4 regions of the Ensifer sp. Root142 genome follow, and region 2 is predicted to be linked to each of the others. Evidence: predicted binding sites of a transcription regulator. Region 2 holds the regulator's gene; each other region holds the start of a gene.
The links. The regulator PhoB, encoded in region 2, activates phosphate uptake and scavenging genes when phosphate is short. The targets are predictions, from matches to a motif close to TGTCATNNANCTGTCAT.

Region 1 (7,891 bases), on a different contig from region 2:
GCTTCAACGACGGCGAGTGCCGCCATGTTGACGACGCCACGCGAGGTCACGGACGGCGACAGGATGTGCGCCGGCAGTGCTGAGCCGAGCAGGATCGGTCCGACATGCAGGCTGTCCGTCATCGTCTTGACGACGCCAAGCGTGATGTTGGCAGCATCCAGGTTCGGGAAGACCAACAGGTTGGCTTCGCCCGAGAGCGTGCTGTCGGGCATGACGCGCTGACGCAGCACTTCGGAGATGGCCGAATCGCCGTGCATTTCGCCATCGACTTCCAGATCGGGCGCGAGTTCGCGCACAAGCTGAAGCGCCTGGCGCATCTTGGTGGCACTCTCGGAATCGCGCGAGCCGAAGTTCGAATGCGAGACCAGGGCGGCATGTGGCGTGATGCCGAAGCGCCGGATCTCCTGCGCCGCCATGACGGTGGTCTGGGCGATTTCTTCGGCACTCGGGCAGTAGCTGACATAGGTGTCGGTGAAGAACGTGGCGCCACGCTGCGAGATCAGCAGGCTGAGGGCCGAGAAATCGAGCACGCCGTCGCGCTTGCCGATGATCTGCGAGACGTCGCGCAGGTGCTTGCTGTAACGCCCTTCGACACCGCAGATTAGCGCATCGGCTTCGCCGCGCTTGACGGCAAGCGCCCCAATGACGGTGGTGTTGGTGCGGACGATCGTGCGGGCAGCTTCCGGAATGACACCGAGACGGCCGACGAGGGCGAAATAGTCCTCGACGTAGTCGCGGTAGCGCGGGTCGCCCTCGGGGTTGACCACCTCGAAATCGATATCCGGACGAATGCGCAGGCCGTAGCGACGCAGGCGCGTCTCGATGATCTGCGGACGACCGATCAGGATCGGGCGGGCCGTGCCTTCCTCCAGCAGCACCTGGGCGGCGCGCAGCACGCGCTCGTCTTCACCTTCGGCGAAGATCACGCGGTTCTTCTGCGCATTCTTGGCGGCGGCAAAGACCGGCTTCATGATGAAGCCCGAGCGGAAGACGAAGCGGTTCAGCTTGTCGAGATAGGCGTCGTAGTCCTGGATCGGGCGGGTGGCGACGCCGCTTTCCTCGGCAGCCTTGGCAACCGCCGGCGCAATCCGGAGGATCAGGCGTTGGTCGAAGGGCGAGGGGATCAGGTAATCGGGACCGAAGACCGGCGTCTCGCCGGAATAGGCGCGGGCGGCCACGTCGGACGGCTCCTCGCGGGCAAGGCCGGCAATGGCGCGGACCGCCGCCATCTTCATTTCTTCGTTGATCGTGCTTGCGCCGCAGTCGAGCGCACCGCGGAAGATGTGCGGGAAGCAAAGCACGTTGTTGACCTGGTTGGGGAAATCCGAACGGCCGGTGCAGATCATCGCGTCGGGGCGCGCCGCGCGCGCTGCCTCCGGCATGATCTCGGGCGTGGGGTTGGCGAGCGCCATGATCAGTGGCTTTTCGGCCATCTGCACCAGCAGTTCCGGTTTCAGGACTCCAGCGGCGGAAAGACCGAGGAAAACGTCGGCGCCGCCGATACTGTCGGCTAATACCCGGTTGTCGCTTTCCTGCGCGTATACGGACTTCCATTCGTCCATCAGCACTTCGCGGCCCTTGTAGACGAGGCCTTCGAGGTCGTGCACCCAGATGTTTTCGGTCTTGGCGCCAAGCGTGACCAGCAGATTGAGACAGGCGAGCGCTGCGGCACCTGCACCCGAGGTAACGATCTTGGCCTTGGCGATGTCCTTGCCGGCCAGTTCCAGACCGTTGAGGATTGCGGCCGCAACGATGATCGCGGTGCCATGCTGGTCGTCATGGAAGACGGGGATCTGCATCTTTTCGCGCAACTGGCGCTCGACCTCGAAGCATTCCGGCGCCTTGATATCTTCGAGGTTGATGCCGCCGAAGGTCGGCTCGAGCGCCGAGATGACATCGACCATACGCTCGATGCTCGCCGCGTCGATCTCGATGTCGAAGACGTCGATGCCGGCAAATTTCTTGAACAGGACGGCCTTGCCTTCCATGACCGGCTTGGAGGCAAGCGGACCGATATTGCCGAGGCCGAGAACGGCCGTGCCGTTGGAAATGACCGCGACAAGGTTGGCGCGTGCCGTGTAGTCGGCAGCCGTTTCAGGATTGTCGCGGATGGCGATGCAGGGCGCAGCCACACCGGGCGAATAGGCGAGCGCGAGATCGCGCTGGTTGCCGAGCGGCTTGGTGGGCTGAATTTCGAGCTTCCCAGGGCGAGGGTAACGGTGGAAGAAAAGGGCCTGCTGGTCGATGTCGCCGCTGACCGGACCTGTCTGGGATTTCGTTTTGTCGCCCGTGCTCATAGTCTGCATTCCTCTTTTTTGGACGTGGCCTTGTGGCATGAATTGCGAACCGCGTACAGTTTTTGCGCGGTTCTTTTAAGCCGGTGCGACGAAGCGGCCGGCGTCCGTGTCATCTTCCTGAAACACGAGTCTGGTTTTGACGGGCCCCAGAAGGCTCAATCAAGACGAGGCTGGTATGATGGCGGCACCGCAAATCAATTCCGTAAGACACCTCAGGACGTTGTTCATCTCCGACGTCCACCTCGGCTCCAAGGCCGCCAAGACCGACTTTCTTATTGATTTTCTGCGCCATCACGAGGCTGAGACCATCGTTCTCGTCGGCGACATCGTCGATGGCTGGCGGTTGAAGCGTAGCTGGTACTGGCCGCAGAACTGCAACGACGTCGTCCAGAAGCTGCTGCGCAAGGCGCGCAAGGGCACGCGCATCATCTATATCCCCGGCAATCACGACGAGTTCATGCGCGATTTCCCGGGTGTTCACTTCGGCGGCATCGAAGTGGCGCAGCGCCATATGCACAAGGGTGCCGACGGCCGCAACTATCTGGTGCTGCATGGCGACGAATTCGATGTGGTCGTGCGCAATGCGCGCATCCTCGCCTATCTCGGCGACTGGGCCTACGATACGGCGATCGCCATCAATATCGGCCTGGCCGCCGTTCGTCGCCGGCTCGGCATGCCCTATTGGTCGTTCTCTTCCTGGGCGAAGCTGCAGGTGAAGCACGCCGTCAACTTTATCGGTGAGTTCCAGAAGGTGGTTGCCGACGAGGCGCGGCGGCATGATGCGCAGGGCGTGATCTGCGGCCATATCCACCATGCGGTCATCGAGGATATCGGCGACGTGCGCTACATCAACACGGGCGACTGGGTCGAAAGCTGCACGGCGATCGCCGAACACCACGACGGCACCATGGAACTGATCACCTGGCATCAGATGCGCGGCGGCGTCGCAGAGGCCGAGGGAACGGCCGAAGCCGAACGGCTTCTGGCGCACCTGCTGACGCAACGGGCAGCCTGACGGGAACGCCGGCGAGGGCGCAAGCGTCGCTTGTAGTGAAATCTAGGTTATGGCGATCCGGCAGCGGGCTATGCTATTGCTGGCCGATAGCCATCAGGTTCTCCCATGATTCCCTCCCAAGCGCCCGCAACTGTGGGCCCTCCGCCGCGTCATTTTGCGCTTCGCATCGCCTTGCTCTTCTGCGCTCCGTTGATCGTCAACGGTTTCGCAATGCCGTATTTTCCGGTCTGGTTGAGCACGCTTTCCATGAGCGATTTCGAGATCGGCGTCGTGCTGGCGCTGCCGATGTTCGTACGCGTGATCACCGCGCCAATTGCCGGTGTGATCGCCGATCGGCTCGGAGAGCGCACGATCGTTTTGATCTGGTCAGGTTTCCTGTCGCTGGCGACGGCTTTCGTGCTGTTCTACGCCCGGGAGTTCTGGCCGGTTCTGATCATCTATACGCTGCAATCGGCGGTCTATTCGCCCTATGTGCCGATCGTCGAGGCGATCGCGCTTTCCGGCGTCCGGCGCTGGGGTTTCGATTATGCGCAGATGCGGCTTTGGGGTTCCGTCGCCTTCATCGGCGCAACCATGCTCGGCGGCTGGATGATCGGCATCTTCGGTGGCGACATGGTGCTGCCGGCGATGGCGGTCGGTTTCGGCCTGACGATCCTGATGGCCTTTGCGGCGCCAAAGGTCGGCCGACCGCGGCGCCCGTCACCGATCACGGCGCTGACCGAGCCTCCGCCGCAATCGTTGCGCCAGCTCGATCTGCAGCTATTGCTGATCGGCGTGACGCTGGTGAACGCCAGCCACGCCATGCTCTTCGCTTTCTCGGCAATCTACTGGCAGCATATCGGCTATAGCGGCACGGAGATCGGCATCCTCTGGAGTGCCGGCGTTGCTGCTGAAGTGACGATGTTCATCTTCGCCAAGGCGATCATCCGCCGCTTCAGCGTCTGGACGATGATCCTGTCCGGCTGCTCGCTGGCGGTCGTGCGCTGGATCATCTTCCCGATGGATCTCGGCTTTTCCGGCTATTTCGTGCTGCAGTGCTTCCACGCCTTCACCTATGCGATCATGCACACCGGCATGCAGAACAAGCTGGTGGAGCGCGTCGTCGAGGAGCAGGAGGCATCGGCCCAGGGGCTCTATTTCTTCTACACCGGCATTTTCACGGCGATCCTCACCTTCCTGTCCGGCTATCTCTACGCCTGGTACGGGGTGAACGGGTTCTATTCGATGTCGGTCGTCGCCTTTGCCGGCTGCTGCTTTGCCGTTGCCGCCTGGTATCTTCAGCCCCAGAGGCGTGGTTCCGGCGGAAAGACCAGCGAGGCTTCGTAGCGCAGGCCGGGCGTGCGATCGCGTGCCAGAAGCAGGGGCCCGTCGAGATCGACGAAATCCGCGCCCTGCGCCGCCAGGATTGCCGGTGCCATGCCGAGCGAGGTTCCGACCATGCAGCCGACCATCACCTTGAGGCCGAGCGACGTTGCCGCATCGCGCATGCGAAGCGCCTCCGTCAGGCCGCCCGTCTTGTCGAGCTTGATGTTGACGGCGTCATAGCGATCGACCAGGGCCGAGAGGTCGCCGGTCGCGTGCACGCTCTCGTCGGCACACACCGGAACGGGGCGGGCGATCGTGGCCAGGGCCTGATCATGGCCGGCGGCAAGCGGCTGTTCGATCAGGTCGATGCGCTGCTCGGCGCAGATGGCGAAGTGATAGGCGAGGCTGTCGGGCGTCCAGCCTTCATTGGCATCGAGAATGATGCGGCTCTCCGGCGCACCCTCGCGCACGGCGCGGATGCGGGAGGCATCGTCTGATGTGCCGACCTTGATCTTGAGCAGCGCGCGGTGGGCATATTGTGCGGCCTGGTTGCGCATCGCATCGGGCTCGGCAAGCGACAGCGTATAGGCCGTCGTCAATGTGCCAGGTGAGGAGAGACCGGCAAGCTCATGGACAGATTTGCCTTTCTGCTTTGCTTCCAGATCCCACAACGCACAGTCGACCGCATTGCGGGCCGCACCCGGCTTCATCGCCGACTGTAGCTCCGGGCGCGTCAGGCCTTGTTCGATCTGCGGGCATATGGCTTCGATTTCGGCGAGCACCGAGGCAATGGTTTCGTTGTAGCGGCCATAGGGTACGCATTCCCCCCAACCGCTGGTGCCGTCCTTGGTGATTCGGCATGTCACGACGCTTGCCGTGGTCTTCGAACCGCGTGAAATCGTGAATGTGCCCGCAATCGGGAAGTCTTCGGTTGTCGCTTCGAGCACAGTTGACATGAAATCTTCTCCGGCGGGGCCTATCTGGCGCTTAGGTCTTGATGTTACCGGCTTCGTCAGGATGACATCAAGGATGTGAGCCGTTATGACGGAGCAAGCTTTTACGAGCGGTTAGCAAATCGGGATGACAGAGACCAGGTGACGCGTTCCCAGACCAAGATCGTTGCGGATGTCGCGCTCAGTGGAGACGCCGGAGGCTCGGAACGCGCGTATGTCTTTTCAGGCGTCTGGCGGCACGAGACAGCTGAAGCCATGGCCGCCAAGCTCGAACAGCTTGCGCGCAAGGGCAGCAGCGTCAGGCAGTTCGATCTGTCGGGTGTGACGGCTATGGACACGGCCGGCGCCTGGATCATCCGGCGCTTCATGACGCGGCTTGCCGGACCTGAAAAGGACGAGATCCAGTTCGTCGACGGCGGTCAACGCTATGTCGAGCTGATCGGCGCGCTACCGGCGGAACTGCCGGCACCGGAGGACGAAAGCGAACATCTTCCGCTGTTCCAGCGGCTGTTCGCACCGGTCGGCGAGGTGATGATCGCCACTTGGAACGATACCGTCGCGGCGATGTACATTCTCGGCTCGGCGGTTCGCGGTGCCCAGCTCAAGCTCGGGCGGCACAGTGGCGTCTCGCCGGCGGCCATCGTTCACCAGATCGACCGCATGGGCGTCAAGGCCGTGCCGATCATCATGCTGATGTCCTTCCTGATCGGTGCGATCATTGCGCAGCAAGGCGCATTCCAGCTGCGTTATTTCGGCGCCGAAGTCTTCGTCGTCGATCTGGTCGGCATCCTGCAACTGCGCGAAATCGGCGTGCTGCTGACCGCCATCATGATCGCCGGGCGTTCGGGCAGCGCGATCACGGCCGAGATCGGTTCGATGAAGATGCGCGAGGAGGTGGACGCGCTGAAGGTCATGGGCCTCAGCCCCGTCGGCGTCTTGGTGTTTCCGCGCCTCGTGGCGCTGACGATCGCGTTGCCGCTCCTGACCATCATTGCCAACTTCGCAGCACTGACCGGTGCGGCGCTGGTCGCTTGGACCTATTCGGGCATCACCGTTGCGACCTTCCTGTCGCGCCTGCAGGAGGCCGTGGATTTCTCATCGGTTGCGGCAGGCATGATCAAGGCGCCGTTCATGGCGCTGATCATCGGCGTGGTGGCGGCAGTCGAAGGCCTGAAGGTTGGCGGCAGCGCCGAATCGCTTGGCCGCCACGTGACCTCTTCGGTGGTCAAATCGATCTTCGTGGTGATCCTGATCGACGGCCTGTTTGCCATGTTCTACGCAGCGATCGATTTCTGAGGCGGATGGAACGATGAGCACAGCAGCCACGGAAAGACAGCAGGATCCGGCCTACGAACACGAAGCGGTTCTGTCCGTGCGCGACCTGACGGTCGGCTTCGGCTCCCACATCGTGCTCGACAAGCTCAACCTCGAGATTTTTCGCGGCGAAATCCTCGGCTTCGTCGGTGCCTCGGGTACCGGAAAGTCGGTGTTGATGCGCACGGTGCTGCGGCTTCTGGCCAAGCGCTCCGGCACGATCAAGATCCTTGGCGCGGAATACGACAGGATGTCCGAGGTTGACCGGATCGCGCTCGACATGCGTCTCGGCGTGCTTTTTCAGCACGGCGCACTCTTTTCGGCCCTCACGGTGCGTGAAAACATCCAGGTGCCGATGCGCGAATATCTCGACCTGCCGCAGAGCCTGATGGACGAACTGGCGCGCGTGAAGATCGAGCTGGTAGGTCTGGCGCCGGAGGCGGCCGACAAATACCCATCCGAGCTTTCGGGCGGCATGATCAAGCGAGCCGCACTTGCCCGCGCGCTCGCGCTCGACCCCGATCTCGTCTTTCTCGACGAGCCGACATCAGGCCTCGACCCGATCGGCGCGGCCGAGTTCGATGAGTTGATCGCCAAGCTGCGCGACACGCTCGGATTGACCGTGTATATGGTGACTCACGACCTCGACAGCCTGTTTTCGGTTTGCGATCGCATTGCGGTGCTCGGAAACAAGAAGGTTCTGGTCGAGGGGACCGTCGAGGACATGTTGGCCTGTGACGATCCTTGGGTGCAGTCCTATTTCCGGGGCAAACGGGCGCGGTCGATCGTGCGGCACGACGAATAGCGTCAGGAAGCCGGCGGGCGATCCCGGGTGTCTTGGACATCTTCCGGGGTGTCTGAAGCAGAAGAACGGCCGATAGGATGGCCACTGAGGTAGTCGGGACGAATGGAAACTAAAGCGAACTACGCCATTGTCGGCTTCTTCACGGTGTTCGTGATCGCGGCTGCCTTCGGCTTCGTCTACTGGATGTCGCAATACGGCCGCA
Region 2 (7,891 bases):
GCTCGTTGCCAACCCTTACAAGAAGTGGTCTGAAGTCAACTCCGCTCTGCCGGACGCCGACATCGCCGCCTTCATCCCGGGCGAAAAGCACGGCACGCGCGAAGTCTTCGAAGAGAAGATCCTGGCCGCAGGTTGCAAGGAAGCTGGCGCCATTGACGTCATCAAGGCCGCCGTTGCCGATGAGAAGCAGCAGCACAGCAAGTGCGTCGCAGTCCGCAAGGACGGCATGGCTGTCGACATCGACGGCGACTACACCGAAACGCTGGCCCGTATCGCTGCCAACAAGAACGGCATCGGCGTATTCGGCCTGTCCTTCTACGAAAACAACGCCGACAAGCTGAAGGTCGCCACCGTCAACGGCATCGTTCCGTCGACCGAAACGATCGCTTCCGGCGAATACCCGGTTTCCCGCCCGCTGTACTTCTACGTCAAGAAGGCACATCTCGGCGTTATCGCGGGCCTCAAGGAATATGTTGAGTTCTTCCTCGACGATCAGATGATCGGCCCGGAAAGCCCGCTTGCAGAATACGGCCTCGTCGCTGCTCCGGACGCCGAGCGCGAAGAAGTTCGCAAGGCTTTCGCAGCCGGCAACATGCTCTGATACTGACAAGCCCCGGCGCGATGGTCTCGCGCCGGGGCATGCCTCCATCCGAACTGCCGGCAGCGCATTGAGCGTCACGCCGCGGAGACGTGCCGATGAGTACTTCATTTCTTCTTTTGCTCATTGTTGTAATTGGTTTTGTTTCTTATTTTGGGGGTCGTGCGCGCTCCTTCGCACAGGCTGGCGGCAAGCTCTCCAATCTGCATTCCTTACCCGGCTATCACGGCAGCTATGTCGCCATCTGGGCGATCCTTCCAGCGGCGCTCGTACTCGGCGCCTGGCTCGTCGCCGCGCCCATGTATATCGACTCCAGCACCCGGGCGACCTTGCCCGAGACGGTGCAGACGCAGGGCGGCGCCACGGTCGAGCTGGCGCTTGGCCAGGTCAAGTCGGTCGCCGGCGGCCTGAAGCGGTTGACGGCCGAAGAAGTTTCGGCGCTTGAAAGCGGTTCGGCCAATCTTCGCTCGACGCTTGCGGCCAAGGGCGTGGCTCTTGCCGGCGAGGGCGAACCCTACATGATCACCGCCGCCCAGCATTTCAACGCGATGAGCGCCACCAATCGCTGGCTGATGAGCGCCGTCGTCCTGCTGATCGCGATTGCCGGCGGCTTTTATGCCATCCGCAACATCGCCACCCGCTTCCGCGCCCGCAACCAGGTCGAGCGCGTCATGCTCGGCGCGCTGATCGTAGCGTCCTCGATCGCCATCCTGACGACGGTCGGCATCATCGCCTCTATGCTGTCGGAAGCCGGCCGCTTCTTCACGATGGTTTCACCCTTCGAGTTCTTCTTCGGCACGGTCTGGGACCCCCGGTTTGCTGCCGCCGGAAGCGGTGGCTCCTCCGGCCAGTTCGGCCTGATCCCGCTTCTCGCCGGTACGCTCTACATCGCCTTCGTCGCCATGCTGTTTGCGGTGCCGATCGGCCTGTTTGCCGCCATCTACATGGCGGAATATGCCAGCCCACGACTGCGTTCGACGGCAAAGCCCCTGCTCGAAGTGCTCGCCGGCATCCCGACCATCGTCTACGGTTTCTTCGCACTTGTGACCGTCGGCCCATTCCTGCGCGATATCTCTGCCCAACTGAACGGTCTCGTCACCGGCAATTATCAGAACTTCATCCAGGCACAGAGCGTCGTGACCGCCGGCATCGTCATGGGCATCATGCTGATCCCGTTCGTGTCCTCGCTTTCCGATGACATCATTACCCAGGTACCGCGGGCCCTGCGCGACGGTTCGCTCGGCCTTGGTGCCACCCGCTCCGAGACAGTCAAGAAGGTCATCCTTCCCGCAGCACTTCCGGGCATTGTCGGCGCTCTGCTTTTGACCGCCTCGCGTGCCGTCGGCGAGACGATGATCGTGGTGCTTGCCGCCGGTGTCGCGGCCCGCATGCAAATCAATCCTTTCGAGCCGATGACCACGGTGACGGTGAAGATCGTCAACCAGCTGACGGGTGACCTTGAGTTCACCTCGCCGCAGACGCTGGTTGCCTTCGCACTCGGCATCACGCTCTTCGTTATCACGCTCGGCCTCAACATTTACGCGCTCTACATCGTGCGCAAATATCGGGAACAGTACGAATGACCGACATCGCTTCCCCGGCCGTCCGGATCTCCGTCCGCCCCGCATCCGCCAAGCGTGATATCGGCATCAAGCGTCGCTACGCGGCCGAGCGTCGGTTCCGTGCCTATGGCATCAGCGCCATCAGTCTTGGCCTGTTCTTCCTCGCTCTGCTGCTGTGGACGGTGATCTCCAACGGCTACACCGCGTTCCAGCAGACGACGATCACGCTGCCGATCGAATTCACCGAAAAGGTCATCGATCCCAAGGGTGAGCGCGCGACCGACGGCAAGGTGCTGGTGGCGGCCAACTATCCGCTGCTGGTCCGCGATGCGCTGATCAAGCAGCTCGGCATCGATCCGAGCAATCGTCCGCTGGTCAAGCGGGCCACCGACATGGTGTCTGCAAGCTCCCGCACGCTGTTGCGCGACATCGTCGTCGCCGACCCGTCGGTTATCGGCAAGACCATACCGGTGACACTGCTCGCCGAAGCCAATGTCGACTCCGCCTTCAAGGGGCAGATCGACCTGAAGGTCGATGAGAGCAAGCGCAAGGTCAAGGACCAGCAGGTCACCTGGATGAACGAGCTTGCAAGCGCCGGCGTCCTGAAGAAGAGCTTCAACACCGGCATCTTCACCTTCGGTGCCTCGAGCCGTCCGGAAGCGGCAGGCGTCGGCGTTGCCGCCCTCGGTTCGCTGTTCATGATGCTGATCGTGCTCGTGCTGTCGCTGCCGATCGGCGTTGCCGCCTCGATCTATCTCGAAGAGTTTGCGCCGAAGAACCGGCTGACCGATCTCATCGAGGTCAACATCAACAATCTCGCCGCCGTTCCGTCGATCGTCTACGGTCTCTTGGGGTTGGCCGTATTCATCAACTTCGCCGGCATGCCGCGCTCGGCCGCCCTCGTCGGCGGCCTGGTGCTGACGCTGATGACCCTGCCGACGATCATCATCGCCACCCGTGCAGCGTTGAAGGCGGTCCCGCCGTCGATCCGCTCGGCAGCGCTCGGTCTCGGTGCGTCGAAGATGCAGACCATCTTCCACCACGTCCTGCCGCTGGCGATGCCGGGCATCCTGACCGGCACGATCATCGGTCTCGCCCATGCACTTGGCGAAACCGCGCCGCTGCTGTTGATCGGCATGGTCGCCTTCGTCGTCGATTATCCCGGCTCGCCGATGGAGCCGTCGACCGCGCTGCCGGTGCAGATCTACATGTGGGCCAACGAGGCGGAACGCGCCTTCGTCGAGCGCACATCCGGCGCGATCATCATTCTTCTCATCTTCCTCGTCGTCATGAACCTTGGCGCCATTCTGTTGCGACGTCGCTTTGAGCGCCGTTGGTAGTGAGGTAATTACTATGAACATCATGTCAGAAGCAGCAGTCGAAAAAGCCTTGGATCAGAAAATGAACACCGTGCCCTACAAGATGATCGGCAAGGATGTGTCGGTCTACTACGGCGAGAAGCGTGCGCTTTTCGACGTCAATCTCAATATCCGCGAGAACACGGTGACAGCGCTGATCGGCCCTTCGGGCTGCGGCAAGTCGACCTTCCTGCGCACGCTGAACCGCATGAACGACACCATCGAGAACTGCCGCGTCACCGGCAAGATCACGCTCGATGAAGACGACATCTACGACCCGACGATCGACGTCGTGGAACTGCGAGCCCGCGTCGGCATGGTGTTCCAGAAGCCGAACCCGTTCCCGAAGTCGATCTACGACAACGTCGCCTACGGCCCGCGCATCCACGGGCTTGCCCGCACCAAGTCTGAGTTCGACGAAGTCGTCGAGACCAGCCTGCAGAAGGCTGGTTTGTGGAACGAGGTGAAGGATCGCCTGCAGGAGCCGGGCACCGGTCTTTCGGGCGGCCAGCAGCAGCGTCTGTGCATCGCGCGCGCCGTTGCCGTCAGCCCTGAAGTGATCCTGATGGACGAGCCCTGTTCGGCGCTCGATCCGATCGCGACGGCCAAGGTCGAGGAACTGATCCACGAGCTGCGTACCAACTTCACGATCGTCATCGTCACCCACTCGATGCAGCAGGCGGCGCGTGTTTCGCAGCGCACTGCCATGTTCCACCTCGGCAATCTTGTCGAGGAGAACGACACCGACAAGATGTTCACCAATCCGGATGACCAGCGTACCCAGGACTACATCATGGGCCGGTTCGGTTGATGGCCGAAGCTCCTCTTCACCCCGTTTCCTGAACGCGCCCGCAAGGATCGAAGACTATGTCCATGCACATAATGTCCGCCTACGACGAAGAACTGAAATATCTCACGCGCCGCATCTCCGAGATGGGCGGGCTTGCCGAGCAGATGGTGGGCGAATCCGTTCGTGCGCTTGTCAATTCTGACCTCGCCTTGGCGCAGAAGGTGATCTCCGACGACACCATCCTCGATGAAGCCGAACGCCAGATCGGCGAAAAGGCAATCGTCACCATCGCCAAGCGCCAGCCCGTTGCTGCCGACCTGCGCGAGATCATGGGATCGATCCGCATCGCGTCCGATCTGGAGCGCGTCGGCGACCTCGGCAAGAACAACGCCAAGCGTGTCATCGCGGTTGCCGGCTCCGGCATCCCGCGCAAGCTGGCGCGCGGTCTTGAACACCTGGCAGAGCTTGCGCTGGTGCAGCTCAAGGAAGTCCTCGACGTCTACGCTTCCCGCTCGCCGGAGAAGGCCAACAGCATCCGCGAGCGCGACGAGGAGATCGACGCGATCTACACCTCGCTGTTCCGCGAGCTGCTCACCTACATGATGGAAGATCCGCGCAACATCACGCCCTGCACGCATCTTCTCTTCTGTGCCAAGAACATCGAGCGTATCGGCGACCACGCCACCAATATCGCCGAGACGATCTACTACATGGCGACGGGCGCGCAGCCGGAAGGCGAGCGTCCGAAGGACGACAATACGTCGACGCTGGGTGCCGTGAAGGACTAACGCATGTCGCGCAAAAGTGCGCAGCGGTTTTGCGATAACGACATGTGCAAAAACAAGAACTTAAAGCACAACAAGCGCATCTTAGAGATCGCGACGCGCTTTAAGACCCGGATACGTTCGAGTGCCTGCTTATGAACCTGCTCCGGTCGCAGCCCTGGTTGCGGCCCTGCTCTACTGCGTCTGAAGCTATACGTTTTCGCGCGTGCCTATGAAAACGCGCGGAGTGCTCCAGATTCTATATGTTCGAGCATCTCTTTGCGTTCGATCGAACGCGAGACGCTCTGGGTAAGGAGACGTTGCCTGATGTTGCCGAAAATCGCCGTTGTCGAAGACGAAGAGGCGCTGAGTGTCCTGCTGCGTTATAACCTCGAAGCCGAAGGGTTCGATGTTGATACGATCCTGCGCGGAGACGAGGCGGAGATCCGCCTACAGGAGCGCCTCCCGGATCTCCTGATCCTCGACTGGATGCTGCCGGGCGTTTCCGGCATCGAGCTTTGCCGCCGGCTGCGCCAACGTCCGGAAACCGAGCGCCTGCCGATCATCATGCTGACGGCGCGCGGCGAGGAGAGCGAGCGGGTTCGTGGCCTTGCCACCGGCGCCGACGATTATGTCGTCAAGCCGTTCTCGACCCCGGAGCTGATGGCCCGTGTCAAGGCGATGCTGCGGCGCGCCAAGCCCGAGGTCCTCTCGACGCTGCTTCGCTGCGGCGACATCGAGCTCGATCGCGAGACCCATCGCGTGCATCGCCGCACCCGCGAGGTCCGCCTTGGTCCGACGGAATTCCGCCTGCTCGAATTCCTGATGTCGTCGCCGGGCCGGGTGTTCTCGCGCTCGCAACTCCTTGATGGCGTCTGGGGCCACGATATCTATGTCGACGAGCGCACCGTCGACGTGCATGTCGGTCGCTTGCGCAAGGCACTGAATTTCTCGAGCATGCCTGATGTCATCCGCACCGTTCGCGGTGCCGGCTACTCGCTCGAAAGCTGAGCCAGCCGGCCACTGCAGCGCCGCGCATCTTAATGGACGCGCAAAGGTCGCTGTTGCATCTTGAATTGCGGCATGTTTCCTTGAAGCGAATACGAACCAGGGAAACATGCAGCAGCCAATAAAAAAGGGGCCGTGCGGCCCCTTTTCTGCATGTGGTTTTCGGTCGTCTCAGCGAGCGCGACGGCGCTCGGAGGTCGGCTGATAGGCAAGCCGCGCATGGAATGTGCAATAGGGCGAAGCTTCCGGGGAATCGTTGCCGCAGAAGTGGAATTCTTCCTTGAGCGGGTCGCCGATCGGCCATTTGCAGGTGCGCTCGGTCAACTGCGTCAGCTCCAGGCGGCGCGACATTGGCACGACCACATCCGTCTGGATGCGGAAATCCTGTTCGGCGACGAGATCGACTTCGACCTCTTCCTTGAGCACGGTCGCGCCGGCCGCACGGGTAACCGTCCGTGTCGTGACGCGCGAAGCGTAGTTCGGAGCGCGCGGCGCCGAAGTCGGGCGCTGCTTCGGCCGGGTCGCGGCGGTGGTTCCGCCAGCCTTGGCCCTGCCGGGCAGGCTCAGCCGGTGAACCTTGCCGATGACCGCATTGCGGCTGACGCCGCCGAGCTGTGCCGCGATCTGGCTCGCGCTCAGGCCCTCGGACCAAAGCTTCTTCAGTTTTTCCACCCGCTCGTCAGTCCAGTTCATTTCTGCACTCTCCGTTCTCAGCGTTGGCGATGACAGAATCTCTCACCACGCTCCGGACAGGCTCCGGAGCTGCAACGCGATAACACTTTTGGTGACTAGGCCCGCCGCATGCGTCTAGTAATTGAACATTAACCTACTGACCGGCGGACTCCGTGGCAAGAGTCCCGCGAATCGCGCCGAATCGATTTCTTGGTTTTCCCCAACTTGCTCGGTGGGCGTTGCATTTTTGCAAGCCCCGTCGCGTGATTTTTTCGTCGCATGGATCAGACCCGTCCGACCGCACTGCAAAGCTTGGTTTTGTTGACATTGCGCTGCGAAATAGGAATAGTGCCTGCGCCGCCGCAAGGCGGCATTTTTAATTTTTTGCCGCGCTCAACAGGGGCTCGGATCGATGCCGATAGCAATGAAGGAGAGGCTCGCCATGACTGCAACCACGCCGCTTTACGACACCTACATGCGTGCGCCGTTGCGTTTCGAGCGAGGAGAGGGCGTCTGGTTGATCGCCGAAGACGGCTCGCGCTATCTCGACTTCGCCGCCGGCGTCGCCGTCAACTCGCTTGGCCATGCGCATCCGCATCTGGTCGAGGCGTTGAAGGCGCAGGCCGAGAAGGTCTGGCACCTGTCCAACCTTTATGAGGTCCCCGGCCAGGAGAGCCTTGCACGCCGGCTGACGGCCGTCACCTTCGCCGATCGTGTCTTCTTCACCAACTCGGGTGCCGAGGCGCTCGAATGCGCGATCAAGACTGCGCGTCGCTACCACTATGCCAAGGGCAATCCGGAGAAGTTCCACATCATCACCTTCGAGGGTGCCTTCCACGGACGCACGATCGCGACCATCGCGGCGGGTGGTCAGCAGAAGTACATCGAGGGCTTTGGCCCGAAGGCCCCGGGTTTCTATCAGGTTCCCTTCGGCGATATCACGGCGCTCAAGGATGCGATCACCGACGAGACGGCGGCGATCCTGATCGAGCCGATCCAGGGCGAGGGCGGCATCCGCCCGGTCACCAAGGAATTCATGCAGGAGCTGCGCGCGCTTTGCGACGAGTTCGGTCTGCTGCTGATCCTCGACGAGGTCCAGTCCGGCGTCGGCCGCACCGGCAAGCTTTTCGCCTATGAAT
Region 3 (7,891 bases), on a different contig from region 2:
ATCACAGCACCGGGCGCTCCGCCGCCGAATTCGTTCTGCGGTACAACGCCCCTGAAGTGTGCAAGCTCGCGGCGATCTCCAAGACTTTCTTCGATCAGCCTCCCGAAGGCTTTTCCGACGTACCGCTGTTGAAGCAGCGTGGCGGCGTCATGATCGCCAATGCGGAGAAAGTGGCACGGCTTGAGGCGGTGTTTGCCGAGGAAAGCGCTGTCAATCCCGACCTGCGAAGGCTGACTGTCGACGAAGCAATCACCCGCGTACCGATTCTTCGGCGCGACTATGTGGCGGCCGCATTTTATGACCCGAATTTCTGGGACATCGAGGTCGAGAACCTGCTGCAGGGTTACCTGCGCGGCGCACGTCGCCATGGCGCCGAGGTGATTGAGCGCAGCGACATCGTGGCTCCGCGCCGCGAGGCAAATGGCTGGGTGCTTTCGACGAATGCCGGCGAGATCCATGCCCAGGTCATCGTCAATGCGGCTGGCGGCTGGGCCGACCCGGTCGCAAGCCTCTTCGGCGTGACGCCGGTCGGCATCGTGCCGCATCGCCGCAGCGCGATCACGGTGGACCTTCCCGCGGAGATCGATGCCCTGACAATGCCCGAGATCAACGAGATCGACGAGGACTTCTATATGAAGCCCGAAGGCGGGCGGCTGCTTGCCTCTCCTGCCGACGCCACGCCGTGCGAACCGACGGACGTGCAGCCCGAGGAGATCGATGTCGCCTGGGGCGCCCACTACGTGGAAGAGGCGACGACCGTCCCGGTCCGCCGCATCTTCAAGAGCTGGGCTGGCTTGCGCAGCTTTTCACCGGACAAGCTGCCGGTGATCGGTCACGCCAAGGATCGTCCGGATTTCTTCTGGCTTGCCGGCCAGGGCGGCTACGGCATTCTGACGTCGCCGGCACTAGGCGCGCTTGCCGCAAACCTGCTGATTGGCCTACCGGCGCCCGAAAGCTTCGCCGCAAACGGCCTTGACCCAGTCGGTTTCAACCCCGAGCGCTTCCTGAGGTAGCGACAACGCACCTCCATCCCGCTGCGATTGTCACATTCCGTTAAGGATGTCGGCGAGGCTGTGAACTGTAACATAAACTACAAGAAACTGACATTTCGCTTTCATGAAGCGCCGATATGGCAGGTGTCATACCGATGACCGGTCTCCCCGAAAGAGGGCCTGCTAGAAATGTTTCAGTTGAAGAATGTAACCCGCCAGTTCGGCAAGAAGACAGCCGTGAGCTCGGTTACCTTCGACATTCCCCAGGGCCAGATGGTCGGCGTGATCGGCCGCTCCGGCGCTGGCAAGTCGACGCTGCTTCGCATGATCAATCGCCTGGTCGACCTGTCGTCCGGCTCGATCGAGTTCGCCGGCACGGAAGTCTCGTCACTGCGCGGTGCCGCACTGCGCAACTGGCAGCGCGACTGCGCGATGATCTTCCAGCAGTTCAATCTGGTGCCGCGCCTCGACGTTCTGACCAATGTGCTGCTGGGTCGCCTGAACCATCGTTCGACGGTTCTGAGCATCCTCAACATGTTTACCCGCGAAGAGCGCATCATGGCGATCGGCGCGCTGGAGCGCCTCGGCATCGAGCAGACGGCGCTGCAGGCGGCGGGCACGCTTTCCGGCGGCCAGCAGCAGCGCGTGGCCATCGCCCGCGCATTGATGCAGCAGCCGAAGGTTCTGCTCGCTGACGAGCCAATCGCCTCGCTCGACCCGCTCAACGCCAAGATCGTCATGGACGCGCTGCGCGACATCAACGAGCGCGACGGCATCACCGTAATCACCAATCTCCACACGCTCGACACGGCGCGCAACTACTGCGAGCGGATCATCGGTATGGCGCACGGCCGCGTCGTCTTCGACGGCCAGCCGAAGGACCTGACGGCGGCCGCCGTCGCCGAGATCTACGGCGCCGATACGGGCATCGAGGAATCGATGACCTCGACAAGCATCAACATTCCGGCGGCCATTCCGCAGGAACAAACGGCATCTGCCGGCCTCCAGCCGCTGGCACTGGCCGGCATCTGACGCCCGCCAGGATCGAAGGCCCACGTCAAGGGCACCTCTTTGAAACCGAATATCATCCGGCAAAGCCGGAGAAACGGGAGAACCTTATGCTGAAGAAAGCTCTTCTGGGCGCTGTCGCCCTGCTCGCCCTCGTCGGCCACGCTCAGGCCGAAGACCTCAAGGAATTCCGCGTCGGTATCATCGGCGGCGAAAACGAAGCCGACCGCCTGCGCAACTTCCAGTGTATCGTCGACAAGCTGCCGGCTGCAATCGGCGTCGAAAAGGTTTCGCTGTTCCCGGCCGCCGACTATGACGGCGTCATCCAGGGCCTGCTCGGCGGCACGCTCGACTACGCCGAACTCGGCGCTTCGGGCTTTGCCAAGATCTACCTCGCCAAGGCCGACGCGGTCGAGCCGATCCTGACGACCGTCCAGACCGACGGTTCGACCGGCTACCACTCGATCATGGTCGCCCGCAAGGACTCCGGCATCACCAAGCTCGAAGACCTGAAGGGCAAGAAGCTCGGCTTTGCCGATCCGGACTCGACCTCTGGCTACCTCATCCCGCTCGTCACCCTGCCGGAATCGATCGGCGCGCCGGTCAAGGAATTCTTCGGTGAAACCGGCTTCGGCGGCGGTCACGAAAACCTGGTTCTCGAAGTCGTCAAGGGCACGTTCGATGCCGGCACGACCTTCGGTTCGGGCGTCGGCGAATTCAAGGACGGCTACACTTCGGGCAACCTGAAGAAGATGGTCGACAAGGGCATCCTCGACATGAATGACCTGGTCGAACTCTGGAAGTCGCCGTTGATCCCGAACGGCCCGATCGTCGTCCGTTCGACGATGAACGATGACATGAAGGCCAAGTTCAAGCAGTTCATGCTCGACCTGCCGAAGACCGATGCCGCCTGCTTCTCCGCCATCCAGGGTGGCGATTTCACTGGCTTCACCGAAGTCAACGCCGACTTCTACAAGCCGATCATCGACGCCCGCAAGGCAACGATCGGCGGCTGATTTTCCTGATCATTCAAGGACGCTGGCCGCCAAAACGGCCAGCGTTCGCCTTTTTGCTGGGGCGCCTGGAGCGCCTGTCGACAGAGGCCGGCATTGCCGGAACATTCATGGCAACTTCCATGCTCCCGAGGCATCTGAGTGAAAACGGCGCGCTGGTCGAGCGCCACTGGCAGGAGTTGAACTCGCGTCGCCGGCTTTACTCCTGGCTCGGCTTCGCCGTGCTGGTGCTCGCCCTTTCCGGCTCGCTCTGGTTTGCCAACGATTCCAATGCCGGCAAATTCTTCGACCGCCTGCCGCACTTCTTCGATTTCGTCGGCGATCTCGCGCCGCGTGATGGCCTGGAAATCTTCCGCGCCATGTTCGATCTGCCTTCGCCCTACGACGACGGCAGCTTCAAGTACAATTATCCCGAGGGTCGGCTCTACCTGACCGAGAGCTTCTACATTCCTGAGTATGTGCACAAGATGCTGGAGACCGTGAACATCGCGATCTTCTCCACCGTCATCGGCACGTTCTTCGGCTTCATCTTCTGTTTCCTTGCCGCCCGCAACCTGATGCCCAATCCGTGGGTTCGTGGTGTCGTGCGCCGGCTGATGGAGATCCTACGCGCCTTTCCCGAAGTGGTCATCGCCGGCTTCTTCCTGGCAATCCTCTCGCTCGGGCCGATACCCGCGATCGCCGCGGTTTCGATCCACACGGTCGGCGCACTCGGCAAGCTGTTTTTCGAGGTGGTCGAGAACGCCGACATGAAACCGGACGAGGGCCTGCGCGCCGCCGGTGGCAACTGGATCGAACGCGTCTGGTTCGGCATGGTGCCGCAGGTGCTGCCCAACTTCGCCAGCTATTTCCTGCTTCGCCTCGAGATCAACGTACGCGCCTCGACCATCATCGGCGCAGTTGGCGGCGGCGGGATCGGCGAGTTGCTGCGTCTGTCGATCGGCCAGGGCCATCAGGCAAAGACACTGGCGATCGTCATGCTGCTGTTTGCAACGATCTTCGCCGTCGACCAGTTTTCCGCATGGCTGCGCCGTCGCCTCGTCGGCGACCAGGCCTTCCAGCTTGCCCAGTAGGTGCGCATCATGACCTCCACGACCAGATTAAGCGCTCTCGAAATGGATGCGATCGCATCGCGTCACCCGCACTTGCTGCAGGGCTCCTCGAACAAGCGCCTGCGCACGATTGTCATCAGTGTCGGCCTCGTCGCTTACCTCATCTTCAGCTGGTGGTTTTTTTCGATCGGGCATGTTCTGGGCAACGCCAATTGGGGCATTGCCGGGACCTATCTCGCGGATTGGGTCTCCTACGAGGTTCGGCCCGAGATCAAGATCGCCCGCGACAAGACGATGACGCTCGATTACCAGCGCAACTCGCCGCTTGGGCCAAATCCGAATCCGGCATGGGTGGAACTCGACAAGGAAACCGTGACCCGAAAAGTCGAATTACCCGCTGCAACCGCACAGACTGCAAAGCCCAAGACGACGTCATCCTTCAGCTTCATGGCGCCGGGTTCAGCGCTCGGCGCGGCCAATACGCCAAGTGAGCAGAACCGCGTCGAAATGCGGACCGAGGAAATCATCACCAGGGCCGTCATCACCTATGACAGGTCGACGAAGATCGAAATTGCCGACGGACTCGTCAAGGCAACCCATCGTGGCGAGACGCTGACGATGGCCGTCGATGGCCAGGACACGGTAACCCCTCAGGGTGCCCTCCCCGCCTGGGCCACGCAGAAACGCCCGGGCGAGAAGATCACGCTCGCCTTTGGTGCAACTGGTTGGGCCGACGTCGAAGGTGACGACATCTCGATCCGCAATCGCTTCTTCGGCTGGGCCAATTTCCTCTTCGACGTCCACTCACCGTTCTTCGGCAAGGGCTATGGCGATGTATTTTCGTTGATCACGAGCGGCGAGCGCATTGATCCCACGCGCTCGAACCTGTCGCTTGCCTGGAACAACATCCTCTACAACGCCGAATGGCAGCATCTGGATGTGTGGACCAAACTGCTGCAGACCGTGGTCATGGCCTTCGTCGGCACGCTTTTTGCCTCGCTGGTCGCGTTCCCGCTCTGCTTCCTGGCGGCGCGCAACATCACCCCGAATTTCCTGACGAACCAGCTCGCCAAGCGCTTCTTCGATTTCCTGCGTTCGGTGGACATGTTCATCTGGGCATTGTTCTTCACGCGCGCCTTTGGCCCGGGACCGCTTGCCGGCATGTCGGCAATTTTCTTCACCGACACCGGCACCTTGGGCAAGCTCTACTCCGAGGCTTTGGAGAACATCGACGACAAGCAGCGCGAAGGCGTAAAATCCGTCGGCGCCACCCCGCTTGCCGTGCAACGCTTCGGCGTCCTGCCGCAGGTCCTGCCGGTATTCGCCAGCCAGGCGCTCTATTTCTGGGAATCCAACACGCGTTCGGCAACGATCATCGGCGCTGTCGGCGCCGGTGGCATCGGCCTGAAACTCTGGGAAGCGATGCGTACCAACTCCGATTGGGAAAATGTCGCTTATATGGTGCTTCTCATCTTGCTGGTCGTGTTTATTTTCGACAGCATCTCGAACGCCTGCCGCTCGCGACTGATGGGGCAGAAGGCTCATTGACGAGAAGAATTTTTTGCACCGCGGCCATCATGATGTTGTCATGGAAATCGGCTAGCTGCGCATCGCATCCCGCGAACAATCGACCCGCCGTTCCGGCGGGCCGGTCGATACAAGAAAGTGAAGACCGTGCGTTATGCAATCTACTTCGCGCCGCCGGCAGACGACCGGCTGTCGCAGACGGCGGCCCGTTGGCTCGGCCGTGATGCCTTTACCGGCGAGACCAATGAACTTTCAGCGTTAGGCAGCCTTGATGCCGCCACGCGACATGCACTGACTGCCGACCCGCGACGCTACGGCTTTCACGGCACTCTCAAGGCCCCCTTCACACTTGCCGAAGACCGCAGCGAAGCCGAGCTGGTCGCAGCCTTCGAAACGTTTGCCGACAACCTTGAACCCTTCGAGATCCCTCAACTCACGCTCCTTCAGCTTGGCCCGTTCTTCGCGCTGGTTTCCGCGACCCACTGCGAGGCGTTGCAGGAATTCGCGGCGCAGGCCGTGCAAACCTTCGAGCCGTTTCGGGCGCCGTTGTCGGACGTGGACATGGCGCGACGCAACCCGGACAAGCTTCCGGAGCGGCAGAGGGAATACTTGAGAAAGTGGGGATACCCCTATGTTTTCGAAGAATTTCAGTTTCACCTGACGCTGACCGGGCCGGTACCCGGCGAGACAGCGAAACCAATGCGGACCGTGCTTGAGAGCACCTTTGCTGATCACATCGGCAAGCCGCTTCACGTCACGTCAGTTGCGCTCTTCGTCGAGCCGCACCGTGGCGCACCGTTCCTGGTCCATTCCCTGCTGCCGCTCCGCGGCGCGACACAACGAAAGATCGCATGAGATGAGCAAAGAACAAGTCCTGACCAATGCCCGCATCGTTCTGGAGGACAGTATCCTCGACGGCTCGGTGCTGATCCGCGACGGCAAGATCGCCGATATCTCTCATGGCACGACCAACACTGGTGAAGACTTCGAAGGCGACTACCTTCTGCCTGGCCTCATCGAGCTGCACACCGACCACCTTGAGGCACATTACTCGCCGCGGCCCGGCGTTCGCTGGTTGAAGATCGCCGCGATCCAGGCACACGACGCACAGGTCGTCACGTCTGGCATCACCACCGTATTCGACTGCCTGCGCCTTGGTTCGGACGAAGACGGCGGTTTCCAGAAGGGCGAAATGCGCAGCATGGCGGACGCGCTGGCCCAGGCCAAGCAGGAAGGCCGCCTGCGCGCCGACCATCTGATCCACCTGCGCTGCGAGGTTTCGACATCGGACGTGCTCGATCACTACGAGGACTTCCAGAACGATCCGCAGGTCAAGCTCGTCTCGCTGATGGACCACGCGCCGGGGCAGCGCCAGTTCCAGACGATGGACCAGTACACGCTCTACTACAAATCCAAGCGCGGCCTGTCGGACGCCGAATTCGGAAAATTCGTTGAACGTCAGCAGGCGCTTTCGGCGAAGTATGCCGGCCCGCACCGCGATGCGCTCGCCAAGGCCTGTGCTGAGCGCGGCATTACCATCGCCAGCCACGACGACGCCACGATCGCCCATGTCGACGAATCTATCAGCTACGGCATCAAGCTCGCCGAGTTCCCGACCAGCTTCGAAGCGGCGGAAGCCTCCCATCGCGCCGGTCTTAGTGTGCTGATGGGCGCGCCCAACATCGTGCGCGGCAAGTCGCATTCGGGCAATATCGCCGCCCGTGACCTTGCCGACCGCGGCGTGCTCGACGTGCTTTCGTCCGATTATGTGCCCTTCAGCCTGATCCACGCGCCGTTCGTGCTCGCCGATGAGCTTGAAGCCATCGACCTGCCGAAGGCGATCGCCATGGTCAGCACCACCCCTGCCCGCACCGTCGGCCTCGACGATCGTGGCCGGATTGCCGTCGGCTTGCGCGCCGACATCGCGCGTGTCCACAGGCAGGAAGGTATTCCAGTGGTGCGTTCGGTCTGGCGCGAAGGTCGGCGTGTCGCATGAGCCAGCTCGAACTTAGGCGTGGCGCGCTTGTCGTCGTCGTCGGCCCGAGCGGGGCCGGCAAGGATAGCGTCATGGGCTTTGCCGCCCGACACTTCTGCGACTGCTCCGATGTCCACTTCGTTCGCCGCGTGATCACGCGGCCGTCGGACGCCGGAGGCGAGGTGCATGAAAGCGTTTCAGTCGCCGAATTCGTCGACATGGAGCAGGCAGGCGCCTTCGCTGTGTCCTGGGACGCGCACGGCCTGAAATACGGCATTCCCGAAGACGTTCGCCGCAATGTCGAACACGGCACCACGGCAATCG
Region 4 (7,891 bases), on a different contig from region 2:
AGTTCCGTCGTCAAACTGTTATAGTTCCTGCATGCGAAGAAATGGGGTCTGACCGGTAATGGATAATGCGACGTCTGCGGTGAATGAGAACAAACAGGCCGCGGAGGAGCTAGACCTGCTCTCCAGCCCGGAACGGTTCATCAATCGCGAATTTTCGTGGCTGCAATTCAATCGCCGCGTGCTTGAGGAGACCCTGAACACGGCGCATCCGCTCCTGGAGCGTGTCCGCTTTCTGTCGATTTCGGCCGCCAACCTTGATGAGTTCTTCATGGTGCGCGTCGCCGGCCTCGAGGGCCAGGTGCGGCAGGGGCTCGCCATGCGGTCGCCTGATGGCAAGACGCCGGCCGAACAGCTCGAAGACATCCTCAAGGAAATCGACAACCTGCAGATGGAGCAGCAGGCGTCGCTCGCCGTCCTGCAGCAGTATCTGGCCAAGGAAGATATCCTCATCGTCCGCCCGGCGTCCTTGTCGGCGCAGGACAAAAGCTGGCTTGCCAACGAATTCGACCAGGCGATCTTTCCGGTGCTGACGCCGCTGTCGATCGACCCGGCGCATCCGTTCCCGTTCATCCCGAACCTCGGGTTCTCGATGGGCCTGCAGCTCGTCAGCAAGACCGGCCGTGAGCCAATGACGGCGCTCTTGCGCCTGCCGGTGGCGCTCGACCGCTTCATCCGCCTGCCCGATTTCAAGAACGTCATCCGCTACATCACGCTCGAAGACATGGTCAGTCAGTTCATCGAACGGCTGTTCCCAGGCTACGAGGTCAAGGGCTCGGGCACGTTCCGCATCATCAGAGACAGCGATATCGAAGTCGAAGAAGAGGCCGAAGATCTGGTGCGCTTCTTCGAAACGGCGCTGAAGCGTCGTCGTCGCGGATCGGTGATCCGCATCGAGCTCGATTCGGAAATGCCCGCTTCGCTGCGCCAGTTCGTCGTTCAAGAACTCAGCGTTCCGGAAAACCGCGTCGCCGTTTTGCCGGGGCTTCTGGCGCTGAACACGCTGTCGGAAATCACCAAGGCGCCGCGCGACGATCTGCGCTTTGAACCTTACAATCCGCGCTTCCCCGAGCGCGTGCGCGAACACGCCGGCGATTGTTTTGCCGCGATCCGCGAAAAGGACATGGTGGTCCACCACCCCTATGAGTCCTTCGACGTCGTGGTGCAGTTCCTTCTGCAAGCGGCGCGCGATCCGGAAGTGGTCGCCATCAAGCAGACGCTCTACCGTACCTCGAACGACAGTCCGATTGTGCGCGCGCTTGTCGACGCTGCCGAAGCCGGAAAGTCCGTGACGGCGCTGGTCGAACTGAAGGCCCGCTTCGATGAGGAAGCCAACATCCGCTGGGCGCGCGACCTGGAGCGCGCCGGCGTGCAGGTGGTCTTCGGGTTCATCGAACTCAAGACCCATGCCAAGATGTCGATGGTGGTGCGTCGCGAAGAGGGCCGGTTGCGCACCTATTGCCACCTCGGCACCGGCAACTACCATCCGGTCACGGCGAAGATCTACACTGACCTGTCATTCTTCACCTGCAACCCGGTCATCGCCCATGACATGGCGAACATCTTCAACTTCATCACCGGTTACGGCGAGCCGGAAGCCGGCATGAAGCTGGCGGTTTCGCCGCACACGCTTCGCCCCCGCATCCTCAAGCATATCGAGGAGGAGATCGAGCACGCCAAGGCCGGCCGGCCTGCGGCGATCTGGATGAAGATGAACTCGCTCGTCGATCCGGAAATCATAGACGCGCTCTACAAGGCAAGCCGTGCCGGGGCTGAAGTCGACCTGGTGGTACGCGGCATCTGCTGCCTGAGGCCGCAGGTGCCGGGGCTGTCCGACAATATTCGTGTCAAGTCCATCGTCGGCAGATTCCTTGAACATTCCCGCATATTCTGCTTCGGCAACGGTCACGGCCTTCCATCGGAGAATGCGCTTGTCTATATCGGCTCGGCGGATATGATGCCGCGAAATCTGGACCGGCGGGTTGAGACGCTTGTGCCTCTTATCAACCGGACTGTGCACGAACAGGTACTTTCGCAGATCATGCTGGGCAATCTCATCGATAACCAGCAGAGCTACGAAATTCTTCCCGACGGTACGTCTCGCCGGATGGAAGTCGGCAAGGACGCCGAACCTTTCAACGCGCAGCACTATTTCATGACCAATCCCAGCCTCTCCGGCCGGGGTGAAGCCCTGAAGTCCAGTGCACCGAAGCTGATTGCCGGCTGGAAGAGCAGCTGGCACAAGTAAAACGGAATTGCATGGTCGAATCTGAAGCGCAGGGGCGTCTGCCCGGCATCCGCCCGGTTTCCGTTGTGGATATCGGCTCCAACTCCATTCGCCTTGTCGTCTACGAAGGCCTGAGCCGCGCTCCGGCCATGCTGTTCAACGAGAAGGTCATGTGCGGTCTGGGCAAGGGCATCGATGCCACCGGACGCATGGACGAGGAGAGCGTCGAGCGCGCTCTCCGGGCGCTGCATCGCTTTCATGCGCTGTCGCAGCAGGCGCGTGCGACCTCCATGTATGTTCTGGCCACCGCAGCCGCTCGCGAGGCGAGCAACGGACCTGCCTTCATCGAGAAGGCCGAGGCGATCCTCGGCCACAAGGTGCGCATCCTCACCGGCGAAGAGGAAGCCTATTTCTCCGCCATGGGCATCGTCAGCGGCTATCACGACCCTGATGGAGTGGTCGGTGACCTTGGCGGTGGCTCGCTGGAACTTGTCGAGGTCAGCGGCACAAAGATCGGCAAGGGCATCACCCTGCCGCTCGGGGGTATCCGCCTCTTCGAGCATAGCGGCGGCTCGCTGCCGAAGGCTCGCACCTGGGTGCGCAAATTCATGAAAAGCTCGCCGGTGCTGAAGACCGGCACCGGCCGCACCTTTTATGCCGTCGGCGGCACCTGGCGCTCGATCGCCAAGCTGCACATGGAAATCCGAAACTATCCGCTGCATATGATGCAAGGCTACGAGATCTCCTACGACGAGGCGATGGCGCTGCTGCCGGAGGTGATCGAGCCGAGGAACATCAAGCCATCGGCCTATGCGACGATCTCCAAAAGCCGCCGCAGCCTGCTTCCCTTTGGCGCGATCGCGATGCAGGAAGCACTGTCGATCATGAAGCCGGAGCGGATTTCGTTCTCGGCGCTCGGCGTGCGCGAAGGCTATCTCTTCTCTCTGCTGAACGAGAGCGAGCGTGCGCAGGATCCGCTGCTGACCGCCGCCGGCGAAATCGCCATCCTGCGGGCGCGTTCCCCCGAGCATGCCCGCGAACTTGCCGACTGGACCGGCCGCATGGTGCCGTTCTTCGGCGTCGAGGAAACCGAAGAGGAAAGCCGCTATCGCCAGGCTGCCTGCCTGCTCGCCGATATCAGCTGGCGCGCCCATCCGGACTATCGCGGTCTGCAGGCGCTGAACATCATCGCCCACTCGACCTTCTCCGGCATCACCCATGCGGGGCGGGCCTATATCGCGCTCGCCAACTACTATCGCTTCGAAGGCCTGAACGACGATGGCGCGACCGGCGCACTGACCGGCATTACCACGCCGCGACTGCTGGAACTGGCGAAACTGCTCGGCGGCCTGCTGCGCGTCGCCTATCTGTTCTCGGCGTCGATGCCGGGCGTGGCGAGGAATCTGACCTTCCGCAAATCGTCCCTGCCGGATGTCGATCTGGAGATCGTCGTGCCTGCGGCCTATTCGGAATTTGCCGGCGAGCGCCTCGACGGACGGCTGCAGCAGCTCGGCAAGCTGACCGGCAGAAGATTGGCGTTCCAGTTCGAGAGCTGAACGCACTCAGATCTTTGACGAAGGGGCGCGCGGACGCAAATCCGCGCGCCCTTTTTTGATTATTCGGCTTTCAAGAATTCGCCGACTTCGAGCAGAACGAACTCGTTGTCGTCGGCCTTATCAAGCGCCCGGCCGGCCGAGAACGGCAGGTTGTTGTCATTGCCGACGATGATGTGCGTGTCATCGACGCGATCGACGTTTTCGATCGTCACGAACGGCATGTCGTAATAGCCGTCACCACCGCCCTGGCGCTTCTTGTTGTCGGGGTCGGCGATCTTCAGGAGGTCGATGTAACCGATCTTGCGGACGGCCTTGCCGACATTGCTGTCATCGAAGGCAATCTTGTAGACACGTTTCACCTTCGAGCCGACGGCAAAGCAATCCGGCTTCGGATCCTTCGGATCGGCGCAGGCCTTGTCGAGCGTGCCCGCGCCGTTGTCGCGTTCGATCACCAGTGCCGTCTTGTCGTCGAGCATGTTGAAGTCGCCGATTGCCTCGCCGCCTTCGGCCAGCGGATAGAGCCAGCTGCGGCCCGTCCAGGCCTTGGCTGCGACATCGAGTTCGATGACGCGTAGTGTCGGACGGCCATCGGCCTGTTCCACGGTTTCGCTGTCGGTCCAGATCGGCCCTTCGAGCAGACCGTAGAGCTTGGAGCCGTCCTTCGACAGTGCCATGCCTTCATAGCCGCCGGAGCGCTTCAGGTTGAAGGCGGGTGTCTTCTTCGACGGATCGCCCTGCAGTGTCAGGGTCGGATTGTCGGGCGACATAACCGGCTTGCCGTCAACTGTTGTCGCGATGACGTCGGTCAGCTTGCCGTCGACATCGAATTTCAGGATATAGGGACCGAATTCTTCCCCGACCCAGAAGCCGTCGGCGACCGGCTGGATCGACTCAACGTCGAAGTCAGCGCCGGTCAGGTAGCGCTTGTCGGAACCTTCCATGACGATCGGGAAGGGGGCCTTGCGGTCCGGGTCGGTGAGGAACAGTGTTTTCAGCGCCTCGACCTTGCCGGCGTCCCAGTCCATCTTCACGTGGTGCAGCATCAGCATGGCATCGGTTGAGTTCAGCTTGTTGCCGAAGCCGTTGTCGGAAAGGCTCCAGAAGGTGCCGTCTTCCATGGCCCTGATGCCGGAGAAGCCCTGCATCGGCTGGCCGTTGAACGGCAGTGAAAGGCCGGTCGGGCGCACGCCATCCTTGCCGGGCACGGTGCCGAGCGCGTCAGCGCGCTTGCGGTCCGCCGTGGTGAATTTGCCCGATGTCTTCAGGTATTCCGGTGCGTCGGACGGTGCTGCCAGGATCGTGTTTGCCGGTAGGATCGCATGTGCCTTCAGGGTTGCGGGAAAGGCCTTTTCCTCGGCCAGGACGGTCGTCGTCATCAAAAGTGTGAGCGCCGCAGCGGCGAGAAGCGTTTTGGTCATGAAAGTCACCGTGGGTTGGATGCCAAAGTACGGGAACCCGATAGGCGGCTTTGATGACGGTTGGGTGATGCTTGGCTTACAGGCTGGTGAAGCTTTGATGACAGACGAAAGGCGCTGCGCCCGAGGGGAGAAACTCGCCGAGTTCGAATTGTTGCGCGTGACCGGACACTGGTTCCGGGCCGCAACGACCCAGCGGCGCCGGTGCTTCAGCCGGCGAGCGCCAGGCTCGCCCAGCGCCCGGGCGTTACACCGTAGGCACGTTTGAAATGGCGGGTGAAATGGGCCTGGTCGGCAAAGCCGGTTTCGAGCGCGGCACCTGCCAGGCTGTGACCGGCGGCAATCATCCGGCGCGCCTGCTCCAGCCGCCGCATCAGAAGGTAGCGGTGCGGGCTGGTGCCGAGAACCTTGCGGAACTGGCGGGCGAGGGTGAAGCGATCAAGGCCGCTGACGGCCTCGAGTTCCTGCGAGTCGACCGGGCGATCGAGGTTGGCTTTGAGATAGTCCGTCGCCTCGAAACCGCCCGCTTGGCCGACCTGCCGGCAGCCTTGCTTGTCGTGCCGGCATGGCGGCACAAGCCTTCTGCAATGCGTGTAAGAATGTCGTCGAGCGCGAGTTCGTCAATACCGCCGTCGAGATCCATGACGGCCTCGCCGATCGCCTGGCGCAGGGCCACGTCACCAACAACCGGGGCGGCTATGATGGGCAAGGCGCCGCCACTGTCGCCAAGCGCCGCGATCAATCGCTCCGGCTGCAGATACATCATCCTGTAGCGAAGCGTCGCTTCCGTGCCCGCGCCGCCATCGTGCAGTTCGTCGGGGTGAATGATGATGATGCTTCCAGGCGTGCTGTAGCGGCTCTCGCCACGATACTGGAAGGTCTGGATGCCGCCAAGCGTCACGCCAAGCGCATAGGTGTCGTGGCGATGCGGCTCGAAGACCTTGCCGTGCAGCCGGGCCTCGATGCGCTCTATGCCGTCCACCGGTGCCGCGACGCGGATGCCATCGCCCGGCGATCCGCACAATCGTTCAAGATTGATCGCTGCGTCCTCGGTTAAGGCCTCCTTGGGCACGCCCTGATGTCCTGAAATGGAGATACCCGTCATGTTCGACACCAAGTTTGCGATCGTTTTGCGCGACGATCTGGCCACCTGGCAGAAGCTGAACGTCACCGCGTTTCTGGCAACCGGCATCGCCGGGCAGAAACCGGCGATTATCGGCGAACCCTATCGCGACGGCGCCGGCCACATCTACAACGCTCTGAGCGTTCAGCCGATCATCGTGTTATCGGCAGATGGTGCGACGCTTGGCAATATTCAACGCCGTGCGATCGAAAGGGAAATACAAACCTCTGTTTATGTCGATGCGATGTTTTCGACCGGCCACGACAGTGCCAACCGCGCGGTCTTCGCCGAAACGCGACCCGACGGCGCGAAGGTCGCCGGCATCGCCATTCATGCCGACAAGAAGCTGGTCGACAAGATCACCAAGGGTGCAAAACTGCACGGTTGACGGCTAATTGACAGCCACTGGCGGTGCAGGCGTGCCCCCGGCCCGAAGCGCCAGGACGCCGAGCTTCTGCCCGCGTCCCTTCACGGCGTGCTCGCCAAGATCTTCCACGCGGACATAGTGCGGCAGCCGCATCTTGCGGGCGAGGTCGGTGGAAATCAGCACCTGATGGTTCAGTGACTTGCACAGGCCTTCGAGGCGAGCGGTGGTGTTCACCGTGTCGCCGAAATAGGTGATCTTGTGTTTGTCGACGCCAATTTCCGCGGCGACGATGGTGCCGCCATGAAGCGCTGCCCGTAGGCGCGGAACCTCGCCGAACTCCTTGCGCCAACGGTGGGCGCCGGCTTCGATCTCTTCGAGAATGTCGAAAACGCAGTGCACGCAGGCGGCGTTTTTGACAGCACGGTCGAAGGGCCAGGTAATCACGGCCGCGTCGCCGACATAGTCGTCGATCGCGCCGCGATAGCGCAGTACGGGGTCGGCAAGTGTTGCAAACAGCTTGCTGAGATATTCCTGCATCCTGAGATCGCCGTATCGCTCGGCATAGGCGGTGGAGCCGGCAAGATCGATGAAGAGGAAGACGCGCTCCTCCTGCATCGGCTTGCGATAGCGCCCGGTCAAAAGGCTCAGAAACACGTCACGGCCCAACAGTTCGCGCACGCGAAGCGCGAAAACGATCGAGCCCGAGACCGCCAGGGCGAACAGAAGCGCCGTGCTTGAGGGGACGACCGCGTCCTTCCAATCCGCGTCTATTTGCCCGCTCATCTGCATCAGGAAGCCGGCGACGCCGTAGCCCAGCTCGATAAACACCAGATAGACGGCGATCGAAGCGAGGAAGAAAGCGGGCGTCGAATAGGAATGGATCTTGCGGTTGAGACGCCGGAGAATGATGCGCCGTTCAAAGGCGAGGATCGGGACGCAGACGCACAATGCGTACGTGGCGCCGATCAATCCGCCGCCACCGTCGAAGGCGATCGTCGCATAGATGGCGCCGGCGCTACTGACGATCAACAGCAGCAAAATTCCCTCGAACATGGAGAAACGCCAGCGCATGCGGAAGAGCCTCGAACCCGGACAACGAAGAAAAAACGCGTCGGACACCCTGGTTGTCGCGTCACGCGTCAGCGCTCTGATGTCTGCTCGACGCGATTGCGAATCAGTCCCGCTGCAGGGCCTTGGCTAGAGCCG

Region 1: the regulator PhoB is predicted to act here: its motif matches at 2,405-2,421, upstream of ASD52_RS29370 (UDP-2,3-diacylglucosamine diphosphatase).
Region 3: the regulator PhoB is predicted to act here: its motif matches at 5,639-5,655, upstream of ASD52_RS35225 (DUF1045 domain-containing protein).
Region 4: the regulator PhoB is predicted to act here: its motif matches at 5,285-5,301, upstream of ASD52_RS32970 (esterase-like activity of phytase family protein).

The regions. Positions count from the first base shown of each region.
Region 1 covers NZ_LMFK01000044.1:168,724-176,614, reverse strand. The annotation lists gene ASD52_RS29375 (NADP-dependent malic enzyme) at 1-2,297, opposite strand, end outside; gene ASD52_RS29370 (UDP-2,3-diacylglucosamine diphosphatase) at 2,473-3,312, shown strand; gene ASD52_RS29365 (MFS transporter) at 3,418-4,638, shown strand; gene dgcA (N-acetyl-D-Glu racemase DgcA) at 4,590-5,573, opposite strand; gene ASD52_RS29355 (MlaE family lipid ABC transporter permease subunit) at 5,712-6,866, shown strand; gene ASD52_RS29350 (ABC transporter ATP-binding protein) at 6,880-7,689, shown strand; gene ASD52_RS29345 (MlaD family protein) at 7,792-7,891, shown strand, end outside.
Region 2 covers NZ_LMFK01000012.1:245,051-252,941, forward strand. The annotation lists gene ASD52_RS13690 (substrate-binding domain-containing protein) at 1-601, shown strand, start outside; gene pstC (phosphate ABC transporter permease subunit PstC) at 697-2,181, shown strand; gene pstA (phosphate ABC transporter permease PstA) at 2,178-3,500, shown strand; gene pstB (phosphate ABC transporter ATP-binding protein PstB) at 3,514-4,329, shown strand; gene phoU (phosphate signaling complex protein PhoU) at 4,386-5,096, shown strand; gene phoB (phosphate regulon transcriptional regulator PhoB) at 5,400-6,083, shown strand; gene ASD52_RS13720 (GcrA family cell cycle regulator) at 6,252-6,773, opposite strand; gene ASD52_RS13725 (aspartate aminotransferase family protein) at 7,195-7,891, shown strand, end outside.
Region 3 covers NZ_LMFK01000049.1:49,369-57,259, forward strand. The annotation lists gene ASD52_RS35200 (FAD-binding oxidoreductase) at 1-1,013, shown strand, start outside; gene phnC (phosphonate ABC transporter ATP-binding protein) at 1,182-2,024, shown strand; gene phnD (phosphonate ABC transporter substrate-binding protein) at 2,111-3,016, shown strand; gene phnE (phosphonate ABC transporter, permease protein PhnE) at 3,124-4,086, shown strand; gene phnE (phosphonate ABC transporter, permease protein PhnE) at 4,096-5,613, shown strand; gene ASD52_RS35225 (DUF1045 domain-containing protein) at 5,740-6,447, shown strand; gene ASD52_RS35230 (alpha-D-ribose 1-methylphosphonate 5-triphosphate diphosphatase) at 6,449-7,588, shown strand; gene phnN (phosphonate metabolism protein/1,5-bisphosphokinase (PRPP-forming) PhnN) at 7,585-7,891, shown strand, end outside.
Region 4 covers NZ_LMFK01000047.1:171,488-179,378, reverse strand. The annotation lists gene ASD52_RS32980 (RNA degradosome polyphosphate kinase) at 59-2,245, shown strand; gene ppx (exopolyphosphatase) at 2,257-3,780, shown strand; gene ASD52_RS32970 (esterase-like activity of phytase family protein) at 3,840-5,198, opposite strand; gene ASD52_RS40505 (AraC family transcriptional regulator) at 5,405-5,770, opposite strand; partial or broken gene ASD52_RS40500 (AraC family ligand binding domain-containing protein) at 5,845-6,300, opposite strand; gene ASD52_RS32960 (DUF2000 family protein) at 6,299-6,706, shown strand; gene ASD52_RS32955 (adenylate/guanylate cyclase domain-containing protein) at 6,710-7,756, opposite strand.